3 linked regions of the Cellulophaga sp. L1A9 genome follow. The protein of the gene in region 1 binds, or shares a complex with, the protein of each later gene. Links are inferred from orthologs where the notes say so. Each region holds a gene or a part of one and is shown in the gene's direction. Other genes may lie near its edges.

What was found.
Region 2: the proteins of accD (region 1) and GQR94_RS13170 are in contact, whole or in part, in a solved structure (PDB 8UXZ), measured with the Escherichia coli proteins. The link is inferred for Cellulophaga sp. L1A9 from one-to-one orthologs.
Region 3: the proteins of accD (region 1) and accB are in contact, whole or in part, in a solved structure (PDB 8UXZ), measured with the Escherichia coli proteins. The link is inferred for Cellulophaga sp. L1A9 from one-to-one orthologs.

The regions. Positions count from the first base shown.
Region 1 is NZ_CP047027.1:2,760,438-2,771,156, reverse strand. Bases 1,971-4,797 are described here. They hold accD (acetyl-CoA carboxylase, carboxyltransferase subunit beta), read left to right. Parts: upstream 1,971-2,858; coding sequence 2,859-3,737; downstream 3,738-4,797. Other genes in these bases: GQR94_RS12030 (hypothetical protein), read right to left, coding at 3,899-4,657; fbaA (class II fructose-bisphosphate aldolase), read left to right, coding at 1,971-2,806. Also shown: GQR94_RS12045 (BamA/TamA family outer membrane protein), read left to right, coding at 1-1,593; more of fbaA, read left to right, coding at 1,739-1,970; rpsO (30S ribosomal protein S15), read left to right, coding at 4,921-5,190; GQR94_RS12020 (polyribonucleotide nucleotidyltransferase), read left to right, coding at 5,421-7,655; GQR94_RS12015 (hypothetical protein), read right to left, coding at 7,734-8,840; GQR94_RS12010 (tetratricopeptide repeat protein), read left to right, coding at 9,018-10,719.
Region 2 is NZ_CP047027.1:3,018,891-3,029,542, forward strand. What follows is about bases 4,333-7,092. They hold GQR94_RS13170 (acetyl-CoA carboxylase carboxyltransferase subunit alpha), read left to right. Parts: upstream 4,333-5,115; coding sequence 5,116-6,069; downstream 6,070-7,092. Other genes in these bases: GQR94_RS13165 (DMT family transporter), read left to right, coding at 4,333-5,058; dnaB (replicative DNA helicase), read left to right, coding at 6,237-7,092. Also shown: GQR94_RS13145 (FKBP-type peptidyl-prolyl cis-trans isomerase), read left to right, coding at 64-1,008; GQR94_RS13150 (outer membrane beta-barrel protein), read right to left, coding at 1,091-1,675; tRNA guanosine(34) transglycosylase Tgt, read left to right, coding at 1,915-3,045; GQR94_RS13160 (LptF/LptG family permease), read left to right, coding at 3,048-4,127; more of GQR94_RS13165, read left to right, coding at 4,165-4,332; more of dnaB, read left to right, coding at 7,093-7,790; GQR94_RS13180 (asparagine synthetase B), read left to right, coding at 7,894-9,081; GQR94_RS13185 (CHAP domain-containing protein), read left to right, coding at 9,159-9,683; GQR94_RS13190 (hypothetical protein), read right to left, coding at 9,835-10,652. UniProt on the Escherichia coli protein: Component of the acetyl coenzyme A carboxylase (ACC) complex. First, biotin carboxylase catalyzes the carboxylation of biotin on its carrier protein (BCCP) and then the CO(2) group is transferred by the carboxyltransferase to acetyl-CoA to form malonyl-CoA.
Region 3 is NZ_CP047027.1:1,717,806-1,728,577, reverse strand. Bases 7,893-10,772 are described here. They hold accB (acetyl-CoA carboxylase biotin carboxyl carrier protein), read left to right. Parts: upstream 7,893-9,031; coding sequence 9,032-9,514; downstream 9,515-10,772. Other genes in these bases: accC (acetyl-CoA carboxylase biotin carboxylase subunit), read left to right, coding at 9,605-10,772; GQR94_RS07355 (beta-ketoacyl-ACP synthase III), read left to right, coding at 8,001-8,999. Outside these bases: GQR94_RS07410 (cell envelope biogenesis protein OmpA), read left to right, coding at 1-227; GQR94_RS07405 (Rab family GTPase), read left to right, coding at 214-702; GQR94_RS07400 (ATP-binding protein), read left to right, coding at 704-2,242; GQR94_RS07395 (hypothetical protein), read left to right, coding at 2,661-2,819; GQR94_RS07390 (sulfite exporter TauE/SafE family protein), read right to left, coding at 3,008-3,763; GQR94_RS07385 (acyltransferase family protein), read left to right, coding at 3,843-4,934; GQR94_RS07380 (putative signal transducing protein), read left to right, coding at 4,982-5,224; GQR94_RS07375 (riboflavin synthase), read right to left, coding at 5,221-5,811; 4-hydroxythreonine-4-phosphate dehydrogenase PdxA, read left to right, coding at 5,870-6,925; GQR94_RS07365 (DUF177 domain-containing protein), read left to right, coding at 7,084-7,620; rpmF (50S ribosomal protein L32), read left to right, coding at 7,630-7,827. UniProt on the Escherichia coli protein: This protein is a component of the acetyl coenzyme A carboxylase complex; first, biotin carboxylase catalyzes the carboxylation of the carrier protein and then the transcarboxylase transfers the carboxyl group to form malonyl-CoA.

The DNA.
Region 1 (10,719 bases):
ACCGATGCAATTTTCATGGAAAAAGATAGCGTCTACAGAGATATTAATAGATTACGTACTTACAGGCAAATAAATAACTTAAATAACTTCAAGTATCCTAACATTGAAATCATAGCAGATAGCAGCAATGCATCATTAGCATCTAACATTTATTTAACCGCGCGTGATAAGTATTCCTTGAGTTTTGATACCGATGTTAGCAGATCAAACATTCAAGACTTTGGTATATCCTTCACCCCAGCGTTGAATATTAGAAACCTATTTAAAGGAGCAGAAAATCTAAGCATTTCAGCCACTGCAAATATTGGCGCATCAAGCGATCCTAATGTATCAGACCGTCAGTTTTTTAATGTACAAGATTTTGGTGGTGATATTGCATTAGATTTTCCACGTATCTGGTTCCCGTTTATCGATACCAAAAAAATTATACCTTATTACATGCTTCCAAAAACTAGAATCTCCATTGGAACGAGTTTTCAGCAGAATATTGGTTTAGACAAGCAAACATTAAATAGTGTTTTGGGGTATAGTTGGTCTCCTAACACACAATTAAAACACAACATTGAACTTCTTAACATTCAATATGTGAAAAATGTAAATATTGATCGGTATTTCTATGTTTATCAAAGCTCTTTTTCTAGATTAAACACTATTGCTGATCAAGATATCTATGAAACAGACACCAATTTATCGCAAAATTATGAACCTGTAGGTGAAGATGGTGATTTTAGACTTACTATACCTGAGGGAACTACTGGTTTTACAAAAGCAATACTGGACGAGGAAGTAACCTCATCAAGCGATGATTACGAAGAGGTACGTAGTATTGAAGAAAGGCGCGAACGTTTAACGCAAAACAATTTAATATTTGCCACCAACTATACGTTTTCAAAAAACAATCAAACGAGTTTAACAGACAATAGCTTTCATCAATTTAAATTTAAAATAGAAGGCGCTGGTAATTTACTATCCCTTGCAGCTACCGGCATTCCTTTTAACGAAGATGAAGATGGCAACAAGCTTGTATTTAGTGTTCCTTACTCACAATATTTAAAAACAGAATTTGACTATATTAAACATTGGGATTTATCTGAATCTAAAGTTTTAGCTTTTAGAAGCTTTATGGGTATCGCTATTCCTTACGGCAACTCTAATAGCATTCCGTTTTCCCGTAGTTATTTCGCTGGTGGTTCTTATGACAACCGCGCTTGGAGCCCTTATACATTAGGACCTGGAAAAACGGATAATTTAAATGATTTTAATGAAGCGAATTTCAAATTAGCGTTTAACCTTGAATACCGATTTCCTATCGCTGGAAATATAAAAGGAGGTCTGTTTGCAGATGCAGGTAATATATGGAACGTTTATGATAACGTTGAAAATACCGATGCCACGTTTAACGGAATAAGCTCCTTGCAGGACATTGCATTAGGGACAGGTTTTGGTATCCGTTATGATTTTACTTACTTTGTTTTTAGAGTAGATTTAGGTTTTAAAACATACAATCCCGCTGAAGAACTATCAAAAAGATGGTTTAGAGACTATAATTTCGCAAATTCTGTGTTACAAATCGGTATTAATTATCCATTTTAAAATACAGGTATAACAACTAAAACGTTATCGCGAGAGAATAAGAACCTCAGCACACTGTTTGAAGATAAAAAGGAGACACTCTCTTAAATATTTTATTACTTTTGTTATTCAATATTTCAATTACTAATTCAAGAAAATAATAATTATGGCTCATAATATAAAACCAGGCGTTGCAACTGGAGACCAAGTACAAGAAATTTTCGACTACGCAAAAGAAAAAGGATTTGCTTTACCAGCAGTAAATGTTATTGGTTCAGATACTATTAATGCAGTTCTTGAAACGGCAGCAAGTTTAAACGCACCTGTTATCATTCAATTTTCAAACGGTGGTGCTCAATTTAATGCAGGAAAAGGCTTATCAAACGACGGTCAAAAAGCAGCTATACAAGGTGCAATTGCAGGAGCTAAACATATACATCAATTAGCAGAGGCATATGGTGCTGTTGTAATTTTACACACGGATCATTGCGCTAAAAAACTATTACCTTGGATCGACGGTCTTTTAGATGCTAGTGAACAACATTATAAAGAAACTGGAAAATCTCTTTTCAGCTCTCACATGATTGATTTATCTGAAGAGCCTCTTGAAGAAAATATTGCTATCTGTAAAGAATACCTTACTAGAATGGCAAAAATGGAAATGACTTTAGAGATTGAATTAGGGATTACTGGTGGTGAAGAAGATGGTGTTGATAATTCTGATGTAGATGATTCTAAACTATATACACAACCAGAAGAAGTAGCTTATGCTTATGAAGAATTATCAAAAGTAAGTCCTAGATTTACAATTGCTGCTGCATTTGGTAATGTCCATGGAGTATACAAGCCAGGGAACGTAAAATTAACTCCGAAAATTTTAAAAAATTCTCAGGAATACATCACTAAAAAATATAACGTAGAGCACAACCATATTGATTTTGTTTTTCATGGTGGTTCAGGATCTACAGTTGAAGAAATTAGAGAAGGAATTAGTTACGGTGTTATAAAAATGAATATTGATACAGATTTACAATATGCATTCTTAGAAGGTATTCGTGATTACATCCAAGATAAAAAAGACTACTTGCAAGCACAAATTGGAAACCCTAATGGTGCTGATGAGCCTAACAAGAAATTTTACGATCCAAGAGTATGGTTACGTGAAGGCGAAAAAACATTTGTTACGCGTTTGAAAAAAGCATTTGCTGATTTAAATAACGAAAACACGCTATAGTGTACAGTTTAACTAACTCAAAATAATATCCGTTTAACTAAATATTCAATGTATGTCGTCTTGGTTTAAAAGAAAAGAAAAAGGAATACAAACTGCAACGGAGCAAAAAAAAGATACCCCAAAAGGGTTATGGTACAAATCACCCACTGGTAAAATAGTTGAAGCTGATGAATTAGCTAAAAACTTTTATGTAAGCCCAGAAGATGATTACCATGTAAGAATAGGAAGTAAAGAGTATTTTGAAATTTTATTTGACGACAATAAGTTTAAAGAAATTGACAGCAAATTAACGTCTAAAGACCCTTTAAAATTCGAGGATACTAAAAAATACGCAGACCGTTTAAAAGCAGCACAAGCAAAAACAGGTCTAAATGACGCTGTTAGAACCGGTATCGGTAAATCTTTCGGGAAAGATGTTGTCGTTTGCTGTATGGATTTCGCTTTTATTGGCGGATCTATGGGAAGCGTTGTTGGAGAAAAAATTGCACGTGGTATTGATTATGCTATCAAAAAGAAATTACCATTTGTAATGATTTCAAAATCTGGTGGTGCACGTATGATGGAAGCAGCACTTTCATTAATGCAATTAGCAAAAACATCTGCTAAACTAGCACAGTTAGCAGAAGCCGGTTTACCTTACATTTCATTATGTACAGATCCTACCACTGGTGGAACTACCGCTTCTTATGCAATGCTTGGTGATATTAATATTTCTGAGCCAGGTGCTTTAATTGGTTTTGCAGGCCCAAGAGTTGTTAAAGAAGCTACAGGAAAAGAATTGCCTGAAGGTTTCCAAACTGCCGAATTTGTAATGGAACATGGCTTTTTAGACTTTATCGTTCACAGAAAAAATTTGAAAAAGAAAATTAATCTGTATATCGATTTAATTCAAAACAACCCAGTTCGCAAAGAAGAGTTGAAATCTGCTTAAAAAAAATATCGCTATTTGTAATGATTTATTACAAATAGCGATTACTTTTTATAACGCAAAAATGCTCGCTCACTACACGTCTTAAGCTTTTTTGTAGCCATACTTTAGCACATTAGCAGTACTCAATTTTGCAAAACATCTTTGATGTAAAACTAAATTTATCACTCCTGCGCTCTATTAATTTCAAAAACACCTACAACCTCTTTTGACTTAGAATTAGGTTTTTTTTGATACTCATAAACTTCTAATTCTCTATAACCCTTTGTTGCTAAGATTAAATCTTTCTTTGAAAGCCTAAACACTTCTTTAAGACCAAAGGTATAAGTACTATATTTTTTGTCTTTCAAAAACTCAAAACCTACGGAGTCTCTTGAAATATAATTTACGCTATAATCTATTTTACTTGATGAAGAAAAATGTGACGGTTTATAGTTCACAAAATAACCATTTTCATCAGTAACTTTATCAAGGTAAATAGTTTTAAACGTATACAAATCATTTATTTGAGGATTCTTCACTAATTCCTTTTTTAAATCCACACGATTATTTTTCACAATATCTCCTTGAACTTCATCTATAATTTTATCTACACTTAGATACACACCAAACATAAAAAACACCAAGAAGGGTAACGTAATCAATATCAATCCAAAATAACTCCAAATCGGAGTGCGTTGTTTGATTAACTTTAAATCAATTGCAGCGCGCATCGTTGACGTAGTTTCTGTAATTTGCTTGCCCGTATGACTATCTTTTATGATCCAAAATTTATCTACTGGAATTAACGGGACAAACCAAAAATGAAGTATTTTTTGAAAAATAATGAATGTCATGTTAGCATGCGCATCTTTTAATCCAACCTCTTTAGCTGTATAAGATTTAATCTTAAGAGAATACGTTCCAAATTTTACAATAAACATAACTTATTTTTATATTTAACGCTATATTCATCTATTCTAGTACTTTACTTCCTTCTGGTTTTAAAAATCAACTCAAAACACCCCTTATCCGTAAAGAAATATTCAAATCCGCATACATACACCAATAGCTTTGGAGGTTGATTACGATGATGATTTAAATTTTCTATTTTCTAGAATAAGATTGTCGTAAAATAATTCTATATTTGCAAGCTGATTGAAAAAATCAATCATATACATAAAAATCATTTAAAAATAATATTGGAATGTATTTAACAAAAGAAGGAAAAGCTGAGCTTTTCAAAAAACACGGTGGCGAAGAAAAAAACACTGGTTCTGCTGAAGGGCAAATTGCATTGTTTACACATCGTATTGAGCACTTAAGTCAACACTTAAGAACTAACCGTAAAGATTATAACACGGAACGCTCTCTAGTAATGTTAGTAGGTAAAAGAAGAAGCTTATTAGATTATTTAATTAAGAAAGATATTGTAAGATATCGTGAAATAATTAAAGAATTAGGCATTAGAAAATAATTTTCGAAGGGGGAAAGCTTAGCTTCCCCCTTTTTTAATACAACAAATTAGTTTTTGATGTATCTTTACAAAAAGTCCTTAACTAACAATTTAAGGCAGCAGACAAAAAGCTTGCATATAGTTTTTCATTGGTCACACCACTACAACAGCACAACAACTGTCCGTCTTATATAAAAGACAAAAAGATCAAAGTTTAACTAACTTGTAAAAACAAGTTGCAAATCAATTTTATGATTCCAAAAGTATTTAAAGAGGTTATTGACCTTGGGGACGGTAGAGAAATTTCTATCGAAACCGGAAAATTAGCAAAACAGGCACACGGTTCTGTTGTTGTTCAATCAGGAAACTGTATGTTATTATGTACTGTAGTTTCTAATTACAAACAAAGCGATGTGGACTTTCTTCCACTTACTGTAGATTACAGAGAAAAATTTGCTGCTGCAGGTCGTTACCCAGGTGGTTTCTTTAAAAGAGAAGCAAGACCAAGTGATGGAGAGGTATTAACAATGCGTCTAGTAGACCGTGTTTTACGTCCTTTATTCCCAAAAGATTACCATGCAGAAACACAAGTAATGATACAGTTAATGTCTCATGACGAAAATGTTATGCCTGAAGCTATGGCTGGTTTGGCTGCTTCTGCTGCAATCCAATTATCAGATTTCCCATTTGAATGCGCTATCTCTGAAGCTAGAGTTGGTCGTGTTAATGGCGAATTTGTAATTAACCCAACAAGAGCACAATTAGCAGAATCTGATTTAGAGATGATGATTGGTGCTTCTGCTGATTCCGTAATGATGGTTGAGGGTGAGATGGATGAAATTTCTGAAGAAGAAATGGCTGATGCTATCAAATTTGCTCACGAAGCTATTAAAGTACAAATTGCTGCACAATTACGTTTAGCTGAAGCTTTTGGAAAAAAAGAGGTTCGCGAGTACGCAACTGCTGAAGCAAATGAAGAATTAGAAAAAAGAATACACGATTTAGCTTACGATAAATGCTATGCTATTGCTAAGAAGGGAACTTCTAAAGCAGAACGTAGTGCTGCATTTGCTGAAGTAAAAGAAGAAGTAAAAGCCTCTTTTACAGAAGAAGAAATGGCAGAATTTGGTCACCTTGTAGGAGGTTACTATAGTAAAGCTGAAAAAGAAGCTGTTCGTGAATTAACATTAAGCGAAGGTTTACGTTTAGACGGTCGTAAGACTGATGAAATTAGACCAATCTGGTGTGAGATAGATTATTTACCATCTACACACGGTTCTGCTATTTTCACACGTGGGGAAACTCAAGCTTTAGCAACCGTAACTTTAGGTACTTCTAGAGATGCTAACAAAATAGATATGCCATCTCACGAAGGTGAAGAAAACTTCTATTTACATTATAACTTCCCTCCTTTTTGTACAGGTGAAGCTAGACCACTAAGAGGAACTTCTAGAAGAGAAGTTGGTCATGGTAACTTAGCACAACGTGGATTAAAAGGAATGATTCCTAGTGATTGTCCTTATACTGTACGTGTTGTATCTGAAGTATTAGAATCTAATGGTTCTTCTTCTATGGCAACTGTTTGTGCTGGTACAATGGCTTTAATGGATGCTGGTGTTAAAATGAAACGTCCTGTTTCTGGTATTGCTATGGGATTAATTTCTGATGGTGATCGTTACGCTGTATTGTCTGATATTTTAGGAGATGAAGATCACTTAGGAGATATGGACTTTAAAGTAACTGGTACTTCTGAAGGAATTACTGCTTGCCAAATGGATATTAAAATTAAAGGATTATCATACGAGATTTTAGTGAATGCACTAAAACAAGCGCGTGATGGTCGTTTACATATTTTAGGTAAAATTACTGATACGATTTCTGCTCCAGCTGAAGATGTTAAATCTCACGCTCCAAAAATGGTAACTAGACGTATTCCTAATGAATTCATTGGTGCTTTAATTGGCCCAGGTGGAAAAGTTATTCAGGAAATGCAGAAAGAAACTGGAACAACTATCGTTATTAACGAAGATCCAGTAACAGAAGAAGGTATTGTTGAGATTTTAGGTGTAGGACAAGAAGGTATTGATGCTGTTTTAGCAAAAATAGATTCTATTTTATTCAAGCCTGAACTTGGTAAATCTTACGAAGTGAAAGTAATAAAAATGTTAGATTTTGGTGCTGTAGTAGAATATGCTGAAGCTCCAGGAAACGAAGTTTTATTACATGTATCTGAACTAGCTTGGGAACGTACAGAAAATGTTTCTGACGTTGTTAATATGGGTGATGTTTTTGAAGTGAAGTATTTCGGTGTAGATCCTAAAACTCGTAAAGAGAAAGTATCACGTAAAGCTTTATTACCAAAACCAGAAGGGTATGTAGCGAGACCACCAAGAGATGACAAACGTTCTGGTGGACGTGACAATAGAGGTAGAGATAATCGTGGACGCGATGACAGAAAACCTAGAGAAGATAAAAAAGAAGATTAATTCTTTTAACGCTTTATAAGTACAAAACCTCATAGCTACAAAAGCTATGAGGTTTTTTTATTATAGGCACCTTTAAATTTATTTTATAGAGGCTGCATCAATGATATTACTAAAGTGCGCTCTTTCTCCCGTAGCCGTCCAAAAGTTATACGTACTCTCTGAACTAGGGATACCTTGCTTAAAAAAGTCTTCTAGAGACGTTACAACTTCCTCTTTTTTAGTATCATCTATAGCGTTTTCAGGGCTAATAATTACCGTTAATGCCGTAAATTCCTTTTGAGCATCTTCATAAGAAGGCACCCTTTTACCATTTGCAGCTATTAATTCTTGTGCTGTATATGTTTTTATCTCATCTGCTGTAAATTCACCCGCTCCATTACCTGCAACCGGATTTATAGCCACTTGAATAGATGCTAATTCATTTTCAGGAATTAATCCCATTAGATATAATTCTACATTACTATAAGGAATACTATTGCCTCCATTAGCAAAAGTCCCAAAAGATGTTCTTCCAGCAACCGTTCCTTTATACGTATTATCACCTAAATCTTCAAGAGCATCAAAACCTCCTAACTGCCCACCCGTACTCGCATAGCCCCAATGACCACTTACCGTTGTCGCTATAAAACCTTTGTTCGCCCATAAATGAGCAATTTCATGTAAAAAAGGTCCAGATTGAACAAATTCTGTTCTAGGCATAAAAATTACTCCGTTTAGCCTACCCCCAGATCCGAAACTAGAAGTAGCATCAAATACACTCCCACCAAGTCCTTGAATGCTATTTTTAGCAGGAGTATTAATACCATAAGCAGTATCCTCTGCTTTTACGGTTTCTACCGCAAGAATAACAATTAGATCATAATCATCATTGAAATGATTATATATTTCTTTGGTGATGTCACGAACATCTCCTTCTTCATTAATATACTTCTCATAGTCGGCCGCTGGAAGTGTGTAATTTACAAAAGCCTTGCTGGCATCAACGATAAGATTATCGGTCAAAAAAATAGTTCCAGCATCATCAACAGTATCATCCTCATTAGCTGTATCCCCATCTGCACCTATTTCTTCTTGGGCTACAGGTTCATCCATTACATTTTCCCCATCACTACTGCATGAAAAATTAAACAACACAACAAGCAAAATTGCTGATAAACGTGTAAAATAAAAATTTAGAACTCTCATAAAATAGTGTATAAATGATAATTTTGTTACGCTCAATTTTGAAAATCGAAGGACTATACCACAACGAGAACAGAACTATTTTATTTCTTCATTACGGAAATTAACCTAAAATAATATGGTCTCTTAATTTGGTTTGATAGGCTTTTTCTATATTGCATTAATTTCACAACCATAACAATGCATTACCAGCACCATAAAAGATTTATAAGCAGAAAAACATACCTCCTATTTGTATTTCTTATCATAGGAATACATATTTCTACAGCACAGACACAAGAAGAGGTAGCTAAACATCAGCAGATAGAAGTACTATTACAAACATCTAAAAAATTAGCTCAAACTGCCATAGACAGTTCTTTCTTCTATGTTGATAAAGCACTACAAACAGCAAAATTAATTGGCAATGACACTTTACTAGCAAAAGCCAATATACAGAAAAGTAGCCTCCATATTTTTAAAAAAGAATTCAGTAAATCAGACGCTCTTTTACAAGAAAACCTTAAAAAAGAACTTCCTAAACATTTAAAGGGATTAACACTACACAATCTTGGTACCATACAGTATTACAAACAAGACTTTGAAAAAGCACTAAGGCTTTATTTACAAGCTGCAAAAATTTTGGAGCAGACAAAAAACAACCAACAATTAGTAAGTACTTATTCTAATATTGGGGCAATAAATGCTTCTTTAAAAAATTATAAAAATGCACAACTCTATTTAGAAAGAGCATTAACACTGAGTGATTTTAACGAAGTAATAAAACTTCAAATTCTGGTGAATCTCTCCAATATTTATTACAGTCAAGAACTTTTTGAAAAATATAAAGCGTCAATTTTTCAGGCAGAAGAAATTGCACTAAAACATAATTCTAAAAACATCCTTGCCACCATTTATACCAATTTAGCCATGTTTTATACGGATGAAGGTTCTGATTATGACCTTGCGGCTACCTATGGTAAAAAAGCTATCGCCTTAAGAAAAGAGCTTAGCACCACTAACGCACTTAACATAACTTACAATAATGTTGGACATGCCTATCTCAAAAAAAAGGAATACCATAAAGCGATTAGCTATTTAGATAGCGCAAGCATCGGAGCAAAAGGAATTGTAAAATCATACATCTATAACAATCTTAAAGAATCTTACTTAGGTTTAGAGCAATACAAAACAGCGCTATATTATGCCGATTTAAAAGATGCCATTAAAGATTCTATTACCAATGAACAACAGAAAGAAAGTGTTGCAGAATTGACCGAAAAATATGAATCAGAAAAAAAAGAACAACGCATTAATATTCTAGACACCCAAAATAAATTACAAGCCCTTACGATTCAACAGCAAAACTACCTACTCACAGGTTTAGCCGTCTTTGCATTACTCATCGTTGTTTTAGGGTATTTTGGATTTAAGAACTATAAGATCCAGCAACAATTAGACAAGGTCTTACTGCAGCAAAGATTAAGAAAAACGCAATTAAATCCACATTTCTTATTCAATGCTTTACAAAGCATTCAAAACTTCATACATCAAAATGATAAAGAAAAATCTAGCGCTTATCTTACCAGTTATTCTAAATTAATACGATTAGTTTTAGAGAAATCTGATGATGATTTTAGTACGATTGAAGATGACAGTACAGCCTTAGAATCTTATCTAAAATTACAGCTCTTAAATTATGACAACAAATTTGCATATACAATAAACATTGAAGATTCTGTCACTGAGGATTTTGATATACTCCCAACATTGATTACACAGCCTTTTGTAGAAAACGCCATCCTTCACGGATTAAAGGACAACACAAAAGGACTTATCAACATAACATATTTCAAAAAGAATAATATATTATTCGTTACCATTACGGACAATGGAAAAGGTT
Region 2 (10,652 bases), 260 kb from region 1 along the record:
TTTCTTAATCTTTTCTACAAAAATAGGGGAAAATTGTATCTTGCGACACTTAAAATTAAATGGATGAATATCAAAAGCATATTTTATTTTTTAGCAATTACTTTACTTTTCATTTCTTGTAATAAAGATGATGACGATATTGTAGTTGTTCCTCCAACAGATCTTAGCGAGATAATAGTAGATGACGAAGCAGCGCTTCAAGCGTATTTTTCAAGTCATTTTTACAACTACGAAGATTTTGAAAGCCCAGCGGAAGATTTTGATTATCAAATTGTGTTTGATACCATTTCAGGAGATAATAGTGATAAGATTTCATTATTAAATAGTGACGGTTTTGGCTTTAAAACAATTAAAGTTAAATCTGAAAATGTTGGTATTACAGATGGCGATGAAGAAATAGATCACAAATTATATTACTTAGTAGCTAGAGAAGGTATAGGTGCTGCAACAACTTTTGCCGACTCAACCTATGTGAGGTACCAAGGCGAATTGTTGGACGGAACTATTTTTGATTCTTCAGCAGCTCCAATTTGGTTTAGTTTGCCTTCATTGGTAACAGGCTTTGCGCAAGGTATTACGGAATTTAAAGGTGGTGGGCCAGGTAGTATAAATGAAGATGGTACTGTAAATATTGAGGATTATGGTATTGGTGTTATTTTTATGCCTTCTGCTCTTGCATACTATTCAGCGACGCAAACAAATATTCCGGCATATTCTCCTATACTTTTTAAAATAGATTTATTTGCAGTCAATCAAGCAGATCATGATAATGACGGTATTCCTTCTTATTTAGAGGATGTAGACGGAGATGGTAGATTGAATAATGATAATACAGATGAAGAAGATGAAGCAGATGTATTTACATTTATCCCTAATTATTTAGATGCAGATGATGATGGTGATAATACGCCAACTAGTGAAGAGATAGATATTGTAAATGGGGAAGTAGTTTTTAGAGATACTGATAATGACGGTATTCCAGATCACTTAGATCCAGATACAAAATAAAATAAAATAGATTAAATTAAAAAACCTGAAAGCTACGTGTAGCTTTCAGGTTTTTTTATGCGTTCCTATTTCTTTTGGAGTCTTAGATTTTTAAAGATAAACTCAGAATTAATTGATCTGGTCTAGTATCTATTCTATCTACACTTAATAGGTTATTATTGTTAATAGCAGTTATTTCATTTTCAGAAAAACCGCGTTCGTAACGTAAATCAATACCCAACTTACCAAGATTAACCCCAGCTCCTATATTAAGACCTACAGTGAAATCATTCTTAACATCACCAAAGGTAATGCCATCATAATCTGTATCTAGTATGTACTGTAATGATGGACCTGCAAATACGGTCAAGGGGCCAATAACATTAAAACCGATTAATAGTGGAGCATCTAATTTAGACATGTCCAAACTATTATTCTCATAATCAGATTTTGTTTTGGTATAGACTAATTCTGGTCTAAAGTAAATTTGCTCTCCAAATTTCCCAAAAATACCCACATGGTATCCAACATTGCCATCTGGACTCTTGTATGCATCTTCTGCAGAATCAAAATAATCGCCATTGGCGCCATAGTTTAGCCCTGCTTTAATTCCAAAACCAGGCTCTGTTTGTGCCATTGCAATACCGCCTATTAAGGCCAATACTGCTGTTAAAATTGTTTTTCTCATGTTTTCTATAGTTTAAAAACAAGAATAGTATCAATAATAATACCAATTCAAGTTTGTTCTCATCACCTTCAACGATATGCAAGAGGCTTTATTGTTTTTGAAATTATAAGACCTTGTTAAATTTTTAAATGCTTAATTTTAGTAGATTCTGATTTTACGTTCAATAATTTCAACTTTATTTTTTTCTTAAGTAATATCCTTGTCGAGTTAACTATATTTGCGCTAATTTAATAGACGATTTGAAATTTACACTAAAGCATACCGATCCACATAGTAAAGCTAGAGCAGGAGAAATGATCACTGATCATGGAAAGATTGAAACGCCAATTTTTATGCCTGTAGGTACTGTTGCCTCTGTAAAAGGAGTGCATCAGAAAGAGCTTAAAGAAGAAATAAACCCAGATATCATCCTAGGGAATACCTATCATTTATACTTGCGTCCTAAAACTCAAATTTTAGAAAAAGCAGGTGGACTCCATAAGTTTATGGGCTGGGATAGAAATATTTTAACAGATAGTGGTGGGTATCAAGTGTATTCTTTATCTGCTAATAGAAAAATTAAAGAGGAAGGCGTAAAGTTTAAATCACATATTGATGGTTCGTACCATACCTTCACTCCAGAGAGTGTGATGGAGGTTCAGCGAATCATTGGAGCAGATATTATTATGGCATTTGACGAGTGTACGCCATATCCATGCGATTATAAATACGCACAACGTTCCATGCATATGACGCACCGTTGGTTAGAGCGTTGTATTAATCATTTAGAGAAAGTACCGTACAAGTATGATTACAGTCAATCTTTTTTTCCGATTGTACAAGGATCAACCTATAAAGATTTAAGACGTCAATCTGCAGAATATATTGCGGGAGTAGGAGCAGAAGGCAATGCAATTGGAGGTTTGTCAGTAGGAGAGCCGGCAGATGAAATGTATGCCATGACCGAAGTGGTTTGTGAAATACTTCCAGAAGATAAACCTAGATATTTAATGGGGGTAGGTACGCCTATAAATATTTTAGAAAATATAGCTTTAGGTATTGATATGTTCGATTGTGTAATGCCAACGCGTAATGCGAGAAATGGAATGTTATTTACAGCACACGGGACCATTAATATCAAGAATAAGAAATGGGAGGATGATTTTTCTCCGGTGGATGAAATGGCAATAACGTTTGTAGATACAGAATATTCAAAAGCATATTTACGTCATTTATTTGCGGCCAATGAATATTTAGGAAAACAAATAGCTACCATCCATAACTTAGGTTTTTATTTGTGGTTAACTCGTGAGGCAAGAAAACATATCTTAGCAGGCGATTTTACAGAATGGAAAAACAAAATGGTAAAACAAATGGATAAAAGATTGTAACCTTGACCATTTTAGATAGATACATATTAAAGCGTTATTTAGTAACATTTTCAGTAATGTTACTATTGTTTATCCCAATTGGGATAATGGTTCACTTATCTGAGCAGTATAATAAAATGCAAGATAATGACGCACCATTAGACGAAATATTAATGTACTTAGGTAATTTTTCTATTTATATAGGAAGTATGTTGTTGCCTATTTTTCTATTTCTTTCCGTTATTTTTTTCACTTCAAAATTAGCAAGTAATACAGAGATTGTAGCGATGCTAAGTTCCGGTATTTCCTATGGCCGTTTTCTAAGGCCTTATCTTATTGGTGCTGTGATTGTGGCTATATTCATGCTTTTAATGGGAATGTTTATTGTGCCAAATGCTAGTAAAGGCTTCAATGAATTTAAGTTCAAATACCTTAAAAAAGGAAAACAAGACCGAGTCACTGAAAATATCTTCAACCAACTAAATGCTAAGGATTTTATTTATGTAAGTAGGTTTGATCCCGCTAGAGATATAGGTTATAATTTTTCTATGGAGCATTTTAATAAGGATAATGTACTAGAATACAAACTGTCTGCAGCAAATATTAGGTGGATCCCTGCAGATTCTATTTACAGACTTACGTCGTATGTGAAGAGAACATTAAATGGAGATACTGAAATTTTAGAAACAAAGAGGAGATTAGATACCGTGTTTCCTTTTAAAATAAACGATTTAACACCGGTGTCTTACGTAGCGGAGACAAAAAATTTATTTGAATTAAATACGTTTATAGCTAATGAGAAGCGTAAGGGGGCATCTAATATCAATATCTATATATTGGTTAAATATAAGCGATGGGCTATGCCTATAACCGCATTTATATTAACGCTTATTGCTGTAGCAGTGTCTTCTCAAAAACGTAGAGGTGGTATGGGCGTAAATTTAGCTTTTGGTATTTTAGTAGCCTTTGTTTATATATTTTTCGATCGTGTCTTTGGGACTTTAGCGGAACAATCAGGTTTTTCACCCTTGTTAGCGGTAATTGTGCCCAATGTATTATTTGGTTTTCTAGCATTCTATTTATTGCAAAAAGCCAAAAGATAATTTAGTAAAATAATCCCCTTTCTATTACATTAGCGCAATGACAGATAGGCTTAAGAATTACCTTCATTTACATTTTATTATTTTTATCTGGGGGTTTACAGCAGTCCTAGGAAAGCTAATAACTATTGATGCTTTGCCTTTGGTGTGGTATAGAATGGGAATAGCAGTGCTACTCATTGCTGTATTTATTGCAGTAAATAAATTTTCTTTAAAAATTCCGATAAAACAGATTGCCATTATGGCTGCTGTTGGGGTTGTCATTGCTTTACACTGGTTAACATTCTTTAAATCGATAAAAGTATCCAACGTTTCTATCGCATTGGCTACCCTGTCTACTGGAGCGTTATTTACGGCAATCATAGAGCCGTTTATATATAAACGGAAGATGATCTGGTATGAGATCGTTTTTGGTGTGGTGGTAATGGTAGGGCTGTATATTATTTTTAATGTAGAAACACAGTATGTAGAGGGGATAGTTTTAGCATTAATATCAGCACTATTAGCCGCTATTTTTTCCATTGCAAATGGTAAATTAATTCAGGCACATAGGCCTAGTGTAATCTCTTTTTATGAGCTAACGGCAGGGGTGTTGTTTATTACCGTTTATTTAGCCATACGTGGCGATTTTGATGCTGGTTTTTTTCAAGTTTCTAAAAATGATTGGATCTATTTATTTATTCTTGCCTCTATCTGTACTGCCTACGCATTTATTGCTTCAGTACGGGTTATGAAGGTGTTAACGCCTTATACCGTAATGCTTACCGTAAATTTGGAGCCTGTGTACGGGATTTTTTTAGCGTTTATATTTTTAGGTGATAGTGAAAAAATGAATCCACTATTTTATTTCGGAGCACTACTGATTTTAAGCACAGTAGTAGCAAATGGATTAATAAAAAATAAAGGAAAATTAAAAAAACGGAATAGGAGTTAGGCATACCTATTTAATGTTTTATATTTGTCAACTATTATAATTTAAACAGGAATACTCATGGAATATTTAGATTTTGAACTTCCCATAAAGGAACTAGAAGAACAATTAGATAAGTGCATGATTATTGGTGAAGAGAGTGATGTAGATGTTACAGAAACCTGTAAACAAATAGAAAAGAAGCTTTTTGATACCCGTAAGGATATATATAAAAATCTAACTGCTTGGCAGCGTGTACAATTGTCAAGGCACCCAAATAGACCTTATACACTGGATTACATTAATGCCATCTGTGGAGAAACTTTTTTAGAGCTTCATGGAGATCGTAATGTTAAGGATGATAAGGCAATGATTGGGGGTCTAGGTAAAATTGGAGACCAAAGCTTTATGTTTATTGGACAGCAAAAGGGATACAATACTAAAACCCGTCAATACCGGAATTTTGGTATGGCAAACCCGGAAGGTTATCGCAAAGCTTTACGTTTAATGAAATCTGCAGAGAAATTTAATGTTCCTGTAGTATGTTTTATCGATACTCCTGGTGCATACCCCGGTATTGAGGCAGAAGAGCGTGGACAAGGAGAAGCCATTGCGCGTAATATTCTGGAAATGACACGCCTTAAAGTTCCAATTATCGTTGTGATTATTGGAGAAGGAGCCTCTGGTGGTGCTTTAGGCATTGGTGTAGGCGATAAGGTTTTAATGCTAGAGAATACATGGTACTCGGTAATTTCGCCAGAATCTTGTTCTTCTATTTTATGGAGAAGCTGGGAATATAAAGAAATTGCAGCCGAAGCATTGAAGCTTACCGCTACAGATATGAAAAAGTTAAAAATAATCGATGAAATTGTAAGAGAACCAGTAGGAGGTGCTCATAGTTACAGAGATAAAACTTTCGAAATTGTAAAAAACAAAATTTTAACAAATTTTGAAGAGCTTAAAAAGTTATCACCAAAAGATTTAGTAAATAAAAGGATGGACAAGTACGCCAATATGGGTGTATTTAATGGTTAATTCCTGATTTATCATACAATTATAAAATCTGAAGATATAATTCTTCAGATTTTTTTTGTTGTCAACACAAAAACGTAACTTATTAACATATAAATTGTTAATGAACTGTTGACATCCAAAATCCAATTTTAAAGTTAACCTAAGGTTAATTACATACTTTCGTAATTATGGAGAAACCGAGTCCGATAGTAGGTCACAAAGTAGACAAGTCTAATTTAATAAGCTTAGAGCGTGGGAAAATTCCGCCTCAAGCAATTGATTTAGAGGAGGTTGTGATAGGGGCAATGATGATTGATAAGAAAGGTATCGATGAGGTTATTGATATTCTTCACCCTGAAGTTTTTTATAAAGATGCGCACCGATTTATCTATGAAGCGATCTTTAAGTTGTTTGAAACCTCTGAACCAGTCGATTTATTAACCGTTTCTTCGCAATTAAAGAAGGATGGTAAATTAGAAGCTGCTGGCGGAGATTTTTACTTGATAAAATTGACTCAAAAAGTGGCTTCATCTGCACATATTGAGTTCCATGCACGTATTATTCTACAAAAATATATTCAGCGTAGTCTAATTAAAATTTCAAATGAAATTATTCAAGCTGCTTATGATGAAGCAACGGATGTATTTGATTTATTAGATACGGCAGAATCTAAATTATATGATGTTACCCAAGGGAATTTAAAACGTTCTGCAGAAACTGCTCAGAATTTGGTAATTCAAGCAAAAAAGAGAATTGAAGAAATTGCAAATAAAGAAGGCCTTAGTGGTGTGCCTTCAGGTTTTGATAAAGTAGATAAACTAACTTCTGGATGGCAGCCGAGTGATTTAATTATTATTGCAGCACGTCCTGGTATGGGTAAAACAGCTTTAACTTTGTCTATGGCAAGAAACATGGCTGTTAATTCTAATATTCCTGTAGCCTTCTTTTCTCTGGAGATGTCTTCCGTACAGTTAATTACGCGTTTAATTTCTTCTGAAACAGGTTTGTCTTCAGAAAAACTGCGTACAGGTAAATTAGAGAAGCACGAATGGGAGCAATTAAATGTAAAAGTAAAGACGCTTGAAAAAGCACCTTTGTTTATTGATGATACGCCCTCGCTTTCCATCTTCGATTTAAGGGCTAAAGCAAGACGTTTGGCATCCCAACATGGCATCCGAATGATCATGATAGATTATTTGCAATTAATGACCGCTGGGGGAAGCCAGAAAGGTGGTGGTAACCGTGAACAGGAGATCTCTACGATTTCTCGTAACTTAAAAGCATTAGCAAAAGAATTAAGTGTACCTGTAATTGCACTATCGCAGCTTTCTCGTGCGGTAGAAACAAGAGGGGGTACTAAAAGACCATTACTTTCTGACCTCAGGGAATCTGGTGCAATTGAACAAGATGCAGATATTGTATCTTTTATCTATAGACCAGAATACTATAAGATTGATGAATGGGATGATGACGAACGCTCACCAACTGCTGGTCAAGGAGAATTTATTGTAGCAAAACACAGGAATGGTGGTTTAGAGAATATTAGGTTAAAGTTTATTGGTAATCAAGGTAAATTTGATAATTTAGATGACTTTGATTCTCCTTTTGAGTTTCAATCTAAGATGAATGATGGAGAAGAAAATCCATTTGCCACTAAAAACCTTCCAAATGCAGATCAAGCTTTTGGAAGTTCTATGAATGAAACACCGCCAGATTTTGATGATAGTGATGTCCCTTTCTAAATTTAAAATTATTACATTTAAAAATAATATAAAGAGGATGCTTTTAATAGGCATTCTCTTTCTTTTTTCTACATCAATGTTTGCCTCTGCAATCCTAATTCCTATGGATGCAGAATCACAGAAAAATCATTTAAAAGCATACGGAATTACCTATTGGATTTTAGCGAAGCAACAAAAGGTACAATGGCTTTTGAATTATAGAGGAGGTTCTTTTTTATTGCCAGATGGTGAGGCTATCCGCAAAGAATGCCAGATTCGTGGTGTTTCTTTTGAGGTCATATCTGATAATGATGCGAATGCAATTCTAGAAGAAATTTCTAGTCCATCTAAAAATCAAGAAGCAGTCATTTTAGAGAAAGCACCAAAGATTGCCGTATACACTCCTAGTGGAACATTACCATGGGATGATGCAGTAACCATGGTATTAACATATGCTGAAATTCCGTACGAAACAGTATATGATGAAGAGGTTTTAGAAGATGGCTTAGTATTGTATGATTGGTTGCATCTGCATCATGAAGATTTTACAGGACAATATGGTAAATTTTATGCGGCGTACAAAGCTGCGCCATGGTATTTGCAAAGTAAAAAAGATGCAGAAGCATTGGCTTCAAAACTGGGGTATAGCAAGGTATCTGAAGAAAAAAGAGCCGTATCTTTAAAGATTAGAAAATATGTGATTGGAGGCGGATTCATGTTTGCGATGTGCTCGGCAACAGATAGTTTTGATATCGCTTTGTCTGCCTCAGAGGATGTAGATATTTGCGAGGCTATGTTTGATGGTGATCCGTCGGATGCAAATTATCAGTCTAAATTAAATTATGAAAAAACCTTTGCGTTTAAAGACTTTACTTTAGAACGTAATCCATTGGTCTATGAGTTTTCATCTATAGATATGACCACGAAGAGAAATATTAATAAAGAGAGTGATTATTTTTCTTTAATGGATTTTTCAGCAAAATGGGATCCTATACCTACAATGCTTTGTCAGAACCATACAAGTTTGGTGAAAGGATTTATGGGGCAAACTACTTCTTTTGAACGTTCAGAGGTGAAGCCAACTGTTCTTGTATTAGGAGAGAATAAAGTAAATGGCGAAGCCCGCTATATTCATGGAATTAAGGGAAAAGGATTTTTTACATTTTACGGAGGTCATGATCCAGAAGATTATCAGCACAGAGTAGGAGACCCTAAAACAGAATTAGAGTTACATCCTTCTTCTCCCGGTTACCGGCTAATCTTAAATAACGTGTTATTTCCTGCAGCTAAAAAGAAGAAACAAAAAACTTAAAAACACCACATAAGACATTGAAAAAGCGAATGGTACTGATACTTGGAATACTGATTATATTTACGATCGGTTTTTTTGTGTCAAGGAAAATTAACCTGAACTCTAATTTTGAAGTTGGACAAAAAATTGACGATTTAAATGGTGTAGTTGTTTACTATAATGGAGGTGTGGGTAATGTAGCTGGCCGTGAAGTAACCGAAGATGGGTATAATCTAGGTTTAAAATATCAATGTGTAGAATTTGTAAAAAGATACTATTATCAAGCATTAAATCATAAAATGCCGGATAGTTATGGCAATGCAAAAGATTTCTTCAGTAAAACCTTAGAGGATGGTGGCTTAAATATTAATCGTAACCTTAATCAATTTACAAACCCAAGCAGTTCTAAGCCTAAAGTAAATGATTTAGTAGTGTATTCTGGAACCTTATTTAACAAATACGGGCATGTAGCTATTATTTCAAAAGTAACAGAACACGAGATTGAAATTATCCAACAGAATCCAGGCCCTTTTGGACAATCCAGAGAAACGTATGACCTTCTTCATGAAGAAGATAAATGGGGTATTGATAATGATCGTATACTCGGGTGGTTACGAAAATAAATGCTATTTTAATTCTATGTTATCATTTTATAGTAGCGCATTTAATATAAAAAACCGCTATCAAAACTATTGTTCTGTTAGCGGTTTTTTTTGTTAGTGGCATCTATTATATAGCTCAACTAATGTTTAAATTCATGGAGATAAACTTAACTTAGAACGTCCCAATAAGGTGACTTCCTTCAGCATTAACTAATTCAGCACCTTTAGTTACCTCACCAGTTGCTGTATCTATAACATAAATATTTCCATTTTGACCTACTGGAGCTTGAGTTATGTAAATATCCGTACCATCAACAACAAAACCTTGGTATTGAAATAAGTAGAAATCGGCGTCATAAGGAATGGCATCAATTTTTGTGGCCATTTTTGTATTTAAATCAGCAAGAGCAAAAAATCCTTGGGCACCAGCAACACCTTCTTGAGATGCGTCATGACGGTAAGCAATAACGGCTTTTCCATTGGCAGCAGGTTTCCAGGCAAGAATGTAGGCACCTTCGATACCTAAGGCATCATCCAAATTAAATACATAAGAATCGTCATATTGGTTATCTGCATCAATCTTTAAAATGTGAGAACCTTCAGGATCACTTTGGTTCGCTTGGTACACACTTCCATTATAAAGAAAGGCATTAATACTTCGGTAACCATTTGTATTTCCATATCCTACAGTAGAAGTAATTACAGATGGGTTTAATAAAGATGGGTAATCTAGTACAATGGTTTTAGAACCTAATATTTCATAATCACTATCACTCTCTGTAGTTGCTGGGTCTAATTTGCTTAAACGAGCTCCAATATATAATTTATCTCCAGCCTCATTTAATACAGGCATATCTATTCTTGAAATATAGTATCCTAAGGCCTCTTCTTCCGGACTCAAAGCAACACTGTGTTCTTGAAATTCATTAATTAATGAATTTTCCAGATCTAGGGTTACTACACCAATAGTTGCATTTGTACGTGTGTATT
Region 3 (10,772 bases), 1.0 Mb from region 1 along the record:
ACTTACAGAGTTTTGTCTCGTATTACGTAGCGGTAGTAATTTCAGGCAATTATTCTATGAGTTCAAAGGATAAGGTTCAAGACCTTATTTTCGATTTTTACGATGATTTTATGGGGAAAAATTTAGATTCACTTTTCGCTTCAGAAAAGGAATCAGATAAAAAAATAATGGACAGAGAAACACTTGAAAAAGAGCTACTCGTAAAATTTGAAAATGCAAGTATCTAAAAAAATTGTAGTCTTAGGACATTTTGGGGTGGGTAAAACCTCATTAATTAGGCGTTTTGTAGAAGATAGTTTTTCAGACAACTATAAGGTATCTATTGGCGTTCATATCACAAAAAAGGTAGTAACCATTACTCCAGAAGAAAAAGTATCACTTATACTTTGGGATTTAGAAGGAACAGATGATCTAACAACTATAAGAGATGCGTATTTATTAGGAACGCATGGCGTTGTATTTGTATTTGATGTGACCAGACCTTCTACCTTTCAGGCTTTAAATTCCGATTTAGATTCTGTAAGAACTAAAATATCAAAGACACCACTTTTGGTGGTGGGTAATAAAGTAGATTTAGTATTGAAAGAAGATTTAGAAAAATTATTTAAGAAAAATAATATAGAAACAAATTTTTTAACGAGTGCCAAAACAGGTAATGCGGTAAATGATTTGTTCCTACATTTAGCTAAATTATTACATTAGAATGCTAGATCAGTACCACAAAGAATATGCGACAAAAAATGTTCAATTTGTTTTAATAGATGAAGAGGGTACTATTCTACAGTCAGATCAAGCCTTTTTAAATTTAGAAGTAAAAACTTCAATATTTGAGGTACACGCATTTTTCTATACTTTCGATTCTATAAAAGATACTTTAGATAAGGAGGTCTTATTTAATTGTGTGCATATAAATTTTGAGGATAAGGATTATGTTGCAGATATTAGGTTTGCTAAAAAGAAAGAAGGTTATTTAGTCATTATATCAGACTATACAAGTCATTATACAGAATACCAGGCTATTGCGCAAACCCGTAATGAATCCATTATAAATGGTGAGCTTGTGGCTATAAAAAATGCCGAATTAGAAGTAAGAGAAAATTTTAAAAACTCATTTATTCGTAATTTTAGTCATGAGTTGCGTAATCCACTGACCAGTATAATTTCAATCACCAAGATATTATCAGATACAGAACTTAGCAATCAACAGCAAGATATGTTGGCGTTCTTACAGCAGTCTAATTCCAATCTAAAATTTCTTTTAGATGATATTTTGAGTATTAGTATGATTTCTTCTGGAAGGCTTAAGCTACGAGAAAATATCTTTAGTTTATCACAGCTCTTTGATTTATTACGATTCACGTATAAAACGAAGGCAAGTGACAGCAATATTGATTTTGAAGTTAAGGTAGATAAGAAAATTGCAGACTTAGTTGAAGGAGACCGTTTACGTTTGTTTCAAGTACTTACTAATTTATTGGATAATGCTTTTAAGTATACTCAAAGTGGAAAAATTACACTAGACATCCAATTAAATCAAAAAAGAGCAAATAGATTAAACTTGCGTTTTGAGGTGGTAGATACTGGGGCGGGTATTTCAATAGAAAATCAAACAACTATTTTCGAGAGTTTTTCTCAGCTAGATGGAAACCAAAGTTCAGAAGTGTCTAAAGGTACTGGATTGGGCTTATCTATCGTAAAAGGATTGCTAAAGTTAATGGATTCAGAAATCAAAGTAGTTTCTAATGTCGAAGACGGCTCTACTTTTTATTTTGATTTAACCTTAAAACAACCATTGCCCAATAATGGTAGGACGAGCATTATTACACCTCGTAAAAAGAAGGAGAAAAAAGCCATATTTAAAACAGATAAAAAATATAGAATTCTTTTAGCAGAAGATGATATTAACGTTCAAACTGTTTTGTTTAAATTACTTTTAGATACAAATTTCTTTTATATAGACCTGGTAAGTGATGGGGCTATGATTATGGAGAAATTGATTAATGAAGATTACGATTTATTATTAATGGATATTAATTTACCTAATGTTAGTGGAGATCAAGTCGCTAGAGTAATCCGAGATTTCCCTTTTAAGAACATAAAAAAAATACCGATTATAGGCATCACTGCATATTCTTATGAAGATGACTTAAAAGCTTTTAAAAAGGCGGGAATGAATGCTGTTTTATCTAAGCCTTTTGAGCACGACGATCTTTTAAAAACAATGGCTAAATATCTTAAATAGCCCTAAGTTAATATGGCAATACGTTCGTATTCCATTCTTAAATCCAATTAAAAAAATTATCTACTTTACACAATTATTAATATATTGTGTAGGAAAAATATTGTTAAAATGTATTTTAACGATTTAATCATGCTTATTAACGAAGAATTGAATTTGCCCATTTACAATTCTTCGAGATGGTATTAGTGCCCTATTTTTACATAAGATTTGAAGCTTGAAAGAGTTTAAAGATCTAGAGAACATATGATTAGCTTAGTAACCATAAATAAATTATAACATATGAATTCTTCATATTTAGTATTTTTTCTGTTTGTGTCGAGCACAATTTGTTTTCTGTATTCACTCTTTTTGGTGTTGAATTTATTCTCAATTAAAAAGAAGTTAAGCACATTTTTTAAAAAAAAAGAACAACCTATAAATGAAACAATTAACAATATCAATAGTGATGGGATTGCTATGTGTAACCACATGGGTATTAGCAGCGCCAGTACTAGAAACAAGTAAAGAAGAAGTAAAAAAAGAAACGTCAGTTTTAAATAACGGCGATAATAATTTAGCGAGTAAGCACAAACACTAACCATGTTATAAAAGTGCAAGAACGATAACAAACCCAATTACAAATGGTTGAATAGTAAAGTGTTTGTTATGTTCCCCTAAAAGGGTATTTTGAAAGCAATTTCAAATGCCCTTTTTTCATTTTTAAAAGTCAAAGTATTTTTTTTCCTAGCCTAAGTTAGGGCTTTAGGTGTAGTACGACCGTAGGGATTATCGAATTAAAATCAGCAAAGCACCCAAAGCAGTTAAAATAAGAATCATTTTTCGATAAAATTCATCTTTAATTATTTTAACCAAACGTACCCCTATTAAAAGGCCCAATAAAATACCGGGAACCAATCTTAGATTAATCCACAATGTTTCTGGTGTAATTGTTTCCCATACAAAGATGTGAAACGGCAGTTTAAATACATTGACAATAAAGAACAGCCAAGCAGCAGTACCAATAAATTCATTTTTAGGCAATCGCATAGCTAAGAAGAAAATATTAGAAAAAGCACCTGCTAAATTTCCAATCATTGTAGTGATCCCAGCCATGATACCTATAGATCCTGCGAATGCCCAGTGTGTTGGTACAGATTTACTTTTTCTGCGATCCCACCAATACATCATTACAACACTCCCAAGTATTATAAAGGCCATTCCAAATTTAAACGTCTCTTCGTCTAAATCTTTTCCTATAAGAACACCAATGAGTACACCAGAAATCATCCACGGTAAAAAACGTAAGATATACCTCCATTGCGTGTGTCTATTATAATAAATTACGGCAAAAATATCACCAGCGATAAGTAATGGCACAATAAGACCTGTAGATTCTTTAGCCCCAAACGCAATAGCCATTAAAGTGACAATAATAATAGCAATACCTTTAATTCCCGACTTTGAAATTCCTAAAATTATTGCGGCTAAAAATGCCAATATCCAAGAAGATTGCGAAATATTTGATAAAAGGATTAAATACATGTACTGTGTGGCTGAATGGGGTGCAAAAGTATCGTAAAATAATTAACTTTAAAGCTGGACCAGCTAAACCTTAGAATAGATGAAAGAAAGAATTATTGCGGTAGATATCTTTAGGGGGATGACGATTGTTTTGATGATTTTAGTAAATAACCCAGGTACTTGGGCCGCAGTATATGCTCCTTTTCTACATGCCGATTGGCATGGCTATAGTCCAACAGATTTGGTATTTCCTTTTTTCTTATTTATTGTCGGTACCTCTATTGTGTTTGCGTACAGCACTAAAAAAGTTACGGCGAGCACCTATAAAAAAATTATAAGTAGGAGTCTTAAATTAATAGGGTTAGGCTTGTTCTTAGGGGCTTTTACCTTAAGTTTTCCATTTGTAAAAGATTTTTCTGAAATTCGTTTTCCGGGTGTGTTGCAAAGAATTGGGCTTGTGTTTTTTGTTACCTCTATTTTATTTCTAAATCTTAATTGGAAACAATTGATAGGAGTTACCGTGTTTATACTTGTTGGGTATTGGGTGGCTATGGGTTTTATTCCTGTAAACGGAATAGCTTCTACCTTTGATAGGGCTCCAAATAACCTGACAAATTATATCGATTTAAATGTTTTAGGGAGCCACATGTGGAAAGATGACTATGATCCGGAAGGCTTGTTGAGTACCATACCTGCAATTGCCAGTTGTCTTCTAGGTGTTTTTACAGGAAAAATTTTACTTTCAAAGCAACAAAACAAAACGACAATAATATTGGGTTTAGGAGTGATGTTGCTGATTGTGGGACATGCATGGCATTTTATTTTTCCAATAAATAAAGCGTTGTGGTCTAGTAGTTTTGTATTGGTAACCGCTGGTTGGGCCAATTTAATTTTAGCCTTAATTTATTATAGTACAGATGTGAAAAAAGTGCAATTTGGAACTATTTTCAAATATGCAGGGGCAAATGCTATTACCGTTTTTTTCTTATCTAGTTTTATTGGTAAGTTATTTGGTTTAATTAAGGTAGGTGAGGATCGTGTTTCAATACATTCTTGGCTCTTCAATACCTTGTATGTTCATGATTTTTTACCCATGCAGCTTTCGTCATTACTTTATGCTATTACCGTAATGAGTTGCTATTTATTATTAGCTTTTGTACTTTATAAAAGACAAATTTTTATTAAAGTTTAGTGGCTATCCATAAGATTATTGTAGTTTTAATTTAAACAAGAAATATTATGATCGATAGTGAAAAATACACTAAAATATATAGTGGTACTCAAGTAGCAGTTATTCTTTTAAAAGGCCTATTTGAAGAAGCAAACATTCCGTTTATTGAAAAAAACGAACAGAATTCTGGCGTGATTGCCGGTTTTGTCGGGGGCACAGAATCTACAATATCCTTATCTGTATTAGAGAAAGACAAGGATAAAGCAGAGGGTATTGTTGCGGAATACAAGAATGGTGTCGCTAAAAATTAAATCCTATTAGCCATTAATTTAGCTACATATTTTCCAATGACATCAAATTCAAGGTTAACAATAGTTCCTTTTTTATAGGTTTTAAAACGAGTATGCTCGTAGGTGTAAGGGATAATAGCAACGCTAAAGGTGTTGTTGCCTGAATTTACGACAGTTAAACTGGTTCCGTCAATAGTGATGGAGCCTTTTTCTATCGTAGGGTTATTTAAGGTAGCATCATACTCAAAAGTAAATAACCAGCTTCCGTCTTTTTCTTCCACGTTTATACAGGTTCCAATTTGGTCTACGTGTCCTTGAACAATATGGCCATCTAAACGGGATCCTAGAATCATAGCACGTTCTAAATTTACCTTATCCCCAACATTTAATTGGTCTAAATTTGTTTTTTGTAAGGTTTCATCAATAGCTGTTACGGTGTAAGAATCGCCTTTTACAGCTACAACGGTTAAACAAACACCATTATGAGATACACTTTGGTCAATTTTAAGATCTGGAGTAATTGTAGACTTCACAGTAATGTGTAAATTAGTGTCTTCTTTCTGTAAAGTCTTTACTTCTCCTAAAGTTTCAATTATTCCTGTAAACATGTGTCGTTTTAATTAACTAGTTTTGTGGTGTAAAATTACTATAAACCCATAAGATATCATGGAGGAAAGACAAAAAATTAAAGTAGGGGTTTCTATTGGCGATTTAAATGGAATAGGTTGTGAGGTCGTATTGAAAACTTTTGAAGATACTCGAATGTTAGATTTCTGCACTCCTGTGATTTTTGCATCAAATAAAACAATATCATATCAAAAATCTGAACTAAATATAGAGATTAACTATCATGGGGTGCAAGAGGCGTCTAAGGCCTTAGATGGTAAAATCAATGTCGTTAATGTATGGCGCGAAATTCCGAATATTAAATTTGGAGAGGCCACTAAAGAGGCTGGAGATTTTGCTATCAAATCATTGAAAGCTGCAGTGCAAGCATTGAAAGAAGGAGCAATAGATGTTTTGGTAACGGCTCCAATAAATAAAAGCAATATACAGGCTGATGATTTTAATTTTCCAGGACATACAGATTTTCTTGCACAAGAGTTGGAAGGAGAAAGTTTAATGTTCATGATCACAGACGATTTAAAAGTAGGGTTGCTTACAGATCATATTGCGGTAAAAGATGTTGCGACGGCTATTACGCCAGAATTAATTAAAAGTAAAGTAGCTACCATAGAAAATTCTTTGAAAATGGATTTTGGTATCTCTAAGCCAAAAATTGCAATATTGGGGATTAACCCGCATAGTGGAGATAATGGCATTATAGGGAAAGAAGATGATGATACCTTAAAGCCAGCAATACACGAGCTTTCAGAGGCCGGTCATTTGGTTTTTGGCCCTTATGCAGCAGATAGCTTTTTTGGTTCTGATGGTTACAAGAAATTTGATGCTATTTTAGCAGCATACCACGATCAAGGTTTAATTCCGTTTAAAACGATATCGTTTGGAAAAGGAGTAAATTATACTGCGGGCTTAAATAAAGTGCGTACTTCTCCAGATCATGGAACTGCATATGAAATTGCAGGAAAAGGAAAGGCAGATCATAGCTCTTTTGAGGAAGCTGTTTTTAAGGCGATAGAAATTTTTAGAAATAGAAAAGAATATAGCGAGCTAACGGCAAATCCACTTAAAAAGTCAAGATTAAAACGAGAATTTAGATAAATAAGTTGGGCGAGAAATAATTTTTAGCTGATTATAGTAGTAAATACAGCCTCTAAACGCTATTTTACAAAATAAGCTAAAAAGTTGGGTTTTAGTAAAATAATAGTATCTTTGCACCCGCCTTTACGTGGCAGGAGCACTAATAATAAGTGTCAAACATGAAGAAGCATAAAGAGTTTGTGATTCCTTTTTCAGGATTGAAGCAGGGAAGACACGAATTTAATTTTGAAATAGAGAATACGTTCTTTGAATCTTTTGAATATGATGAGTTTAATAACGCTGCTATTCAATTAGAAGTGATATTAAATAGATCTAGTACGATGTTAGAGTTAGAGATAGCTGCGACGGGTACAGTAAACGTTTATTGTGATGTTACCAATGAGCCTTATGACCAACCTATAGAAGCTGATTTAGAGCTGCTAGTTAAGTTTGGTGAAGAGTTTAATGATGACAATGATGAAATTCTGATTCTCCCACACGGGGATTTTCAGGTAGATATTTCACAATATGTTTATGAAATGATCGTTTTAGCTGTGCCGCTTAAAAAAGTACATCCTGGAGTTGAGGATGGCACTTTAAAGTCAGCAACATTAGAAAAGCTAGAAAAATTACATCCAAAGGAAGTAAAAGAAAATAAAAATAAAGAAACGGATCCTCGTTGGGATTCATTAAAAAAGTTATTAACGGATAAATAAGTTTTAAAAATGGCGCATCCAAAACGGAAGATTTCCAGAACAAGAAGAGATAAAAGAAGAACACATTATAAGGCTGTTGCCCCTACTCTTGCAAAAGATCCAACAACTGGAGAAATGCATTTGTACCACAGAGCACACTGGCATGAAGGTAAATTATATTACAGAGGCCAAGTTTTAATTGATAATACAGAAGAAGCAGTTGCTTAATTAACTTCTGATGAAAGTATATGGACTCCCACTTGTAAAAGTTGGGAGTTTTTTTATGACAGCAATTCAAATTTTTAAAAACAAGAGTTTTTAAGATAAAAAGTCGCAAAAATTGACTATTTTTCACCAAATTTGTTGCTTTTTTAAAGATTTAAGCACAAAAACGTTTCTAAATGACTAAACTATCAGCGGCCATCACGGCGGTAGGGGGCTATGTCCCTGAGTTCGTAATGACGAATAAAATGTTGGAAGAACTAGTAGATACTAATGATGAATGGATCACTACTAGAACAGGTATTAAAGAAAGAAGAGTACTTAAAAAAGAAGGAGTTGGTACGTCATATATGGCTATTAAAGCTGCGGAAGATTTAATAAAAAAGAGGGGTATAGACCCTAGTGAAATAGATCTAGTACTAGTGGGTACGGCAACACCGGATACTTTAGTGGCGTCAACAGCTGCATTTGTAGCCTCAGAAATAGGTGCTACTAATGCGTTTGCATTTGATTTGCTAGCGGCATGTTCAAGTTTCTTGTTTGGAATGTCTACGGCTGCAGGTTTTATAGAATCTGGAAAGTATAAGAAAGTACTTTTAATAGGGGCAGATAAAATGTCGTCTATTATTGATTATGAAGACAGAACTACGTGTATTATTTTTGGAGATGGAGCAGGTGCTGCACTTTTTGAGCCCAATGAAGAAGGTTTAGGAATGCAAGATGAGTATTTGCGCTCTGATGGTAATGGAAGAGAATATTTAAGTATGAATGGTGGTGGGTCTATAATGCCGGCCACTGAAGAGTCTGTAAAGAATAAACAACACTATATTTTTCAAGACGGGAAAACAGTATTTAAATTTGCCGTGTCTAAAATGGCAGACGCAGCAGCTGAAATCATGGAACGTAATTCATTAACACATGATGATGTTTCTTGGTTGGTACCACATCAAGCCAATAAGCGTATTATTGATGCCACAGCCAATAGAATGGGCTTGGATCATGATAGAGTGATGATGAATATTCAAAAGTATGGCAATACGACATCGGCAACTTTACCGCTTTTATTATACGATTACGAAAAGCAATTAAAAAAAGGGGACAACTTAGTTTTTGCTGCTTTCGGAGGAGGATTCACTTGGGGATCTATATATTTAAAATGGGCATATAACTCAAAATAACAATATCAACTATTATATTAAACTAGAATTCGATGGATATTAAAGAAATTCAAAGCTTGATTAAATTTGTAGCCAAATCTGGTGCTAGCGAGGTTAAATTAGAGATGGAAGACATCAAAATAACGATCCGCACTGGGGCAGCTGGTTTAGAACCAACTACATATGTTCAACAAATACCAATGGCACAAAATCAAATGATGCCAGCCGCACCTGCTAAGGAAGATGCTACTTCAGTAGAAATTGCAGCCAAAGCAGAGGTTAATGATGATGATAAATATATTACCATCAAGTCTCCAATTATTGGTACATTCTATAGAAAAGCATCACCAGAAAAACCTGTTTTTGTTGAAGTAGGGAGTACAATAAACAAAGGAGATGTACTTTGTGTTATTGAAGCAATGAAATTATTCAATGATATTGAATCTGAGGTTTCAGGTAAAATCGTTAAAGTATTAGTAGACGATTCTTCACCAGTGGAATTTGATCAACCATTATTTTTGGTAGATCCATCATAAGAAATTTTAGATACTTAAATTTTAAATGGTTGTCTTCAACCATTTAAAATCCATTTAAAATTTAGGATTCAACATATAAAATTTCAAAAGATGTTTAAAAAAATATTAATTGCAAATAGAGGAGAGATTGCACTGCGCATTATCAGGACTTGTCGTGAAATGGGGATCAAAACTGTTGCAGTCTATTCTAAAGCAGATGAAGAAAGTCTGCATGTACGTTTTGCAGATGAAGCAGTATGTATTGGCCCAGCACCTAGTAGTGAGTCATATTTAAAAATACCTAATATTATAGCGGCAGCAGAAATTACAAATGCTGATGCTATTCATCCAGGATATGGGTTTTTGTCTGAAAATTCTAAATTTTCAAGAATTTGTGCAGAACACGATATTAAATTTATTGGTGCCTCTGGGGATCAAATAGATAAAATGGGTGATAAAGCTACTGCAAAACTAACAATGAAAGAAGCTGGAGTACCTTGTGTACCTGGTTCTGATGGCTTATTAAAAGATGTTGCAGATGCCAAGAAGATTGCTAAAAAAATGGGATATCCCGTTATGATTAAAGCAACCGCTGGTGGTGGTGGAAAAGGAATGCGTGCTGTTTGGAGTGAAGATAAATTAGAAGATCTTTACAATAGTGCTGTTCAAGAAGCTAAAGCTGCATTTGGTAATGGTGGTATGTACATGGAGAAACTTATTGAAGAACCACGTCATATTGAAATTCAAATTGTGGGTGATCAATACGGTAAAGCATGTCATTTATCCGAAAGAGATTGCTCTATCCAAAGACGCCATCAAAAACTTACCGAAGAAACACCTTCTCCTTTTATGACAGATAAGTTGCGAGAAGAAATGGGAGCAGCGGCGGTAAAAGCAGCAGAATATATAAAATATGAAGGCGCAGGTACTATAGAATTTTTGGTAGATAAACACCGTAACTTCTATTTTATGGAGATGAATACACGTATTCAGGTAGAACATCCAATTACAGAGCAGGTAATAGATTACGATCTTATTCGTGAGCAAATTCTTGTAGCTGCAGGTGTGCCAATCTCAGGTAAGAACTATTTGCCAAAGTTACATTCAATTGAATGTAGAATTAATGCAGAAGATCCCTACCATGATTTTCGCCCTTCACCAGGAAAAATAACAACATTACATACTCCTGGAGGTCACGGTATTCGTTTAGATACGCACGTATATAGCGGGTATACTATACCCTCAAATTACGATTCTATGATCGCAAAATTAATAACTA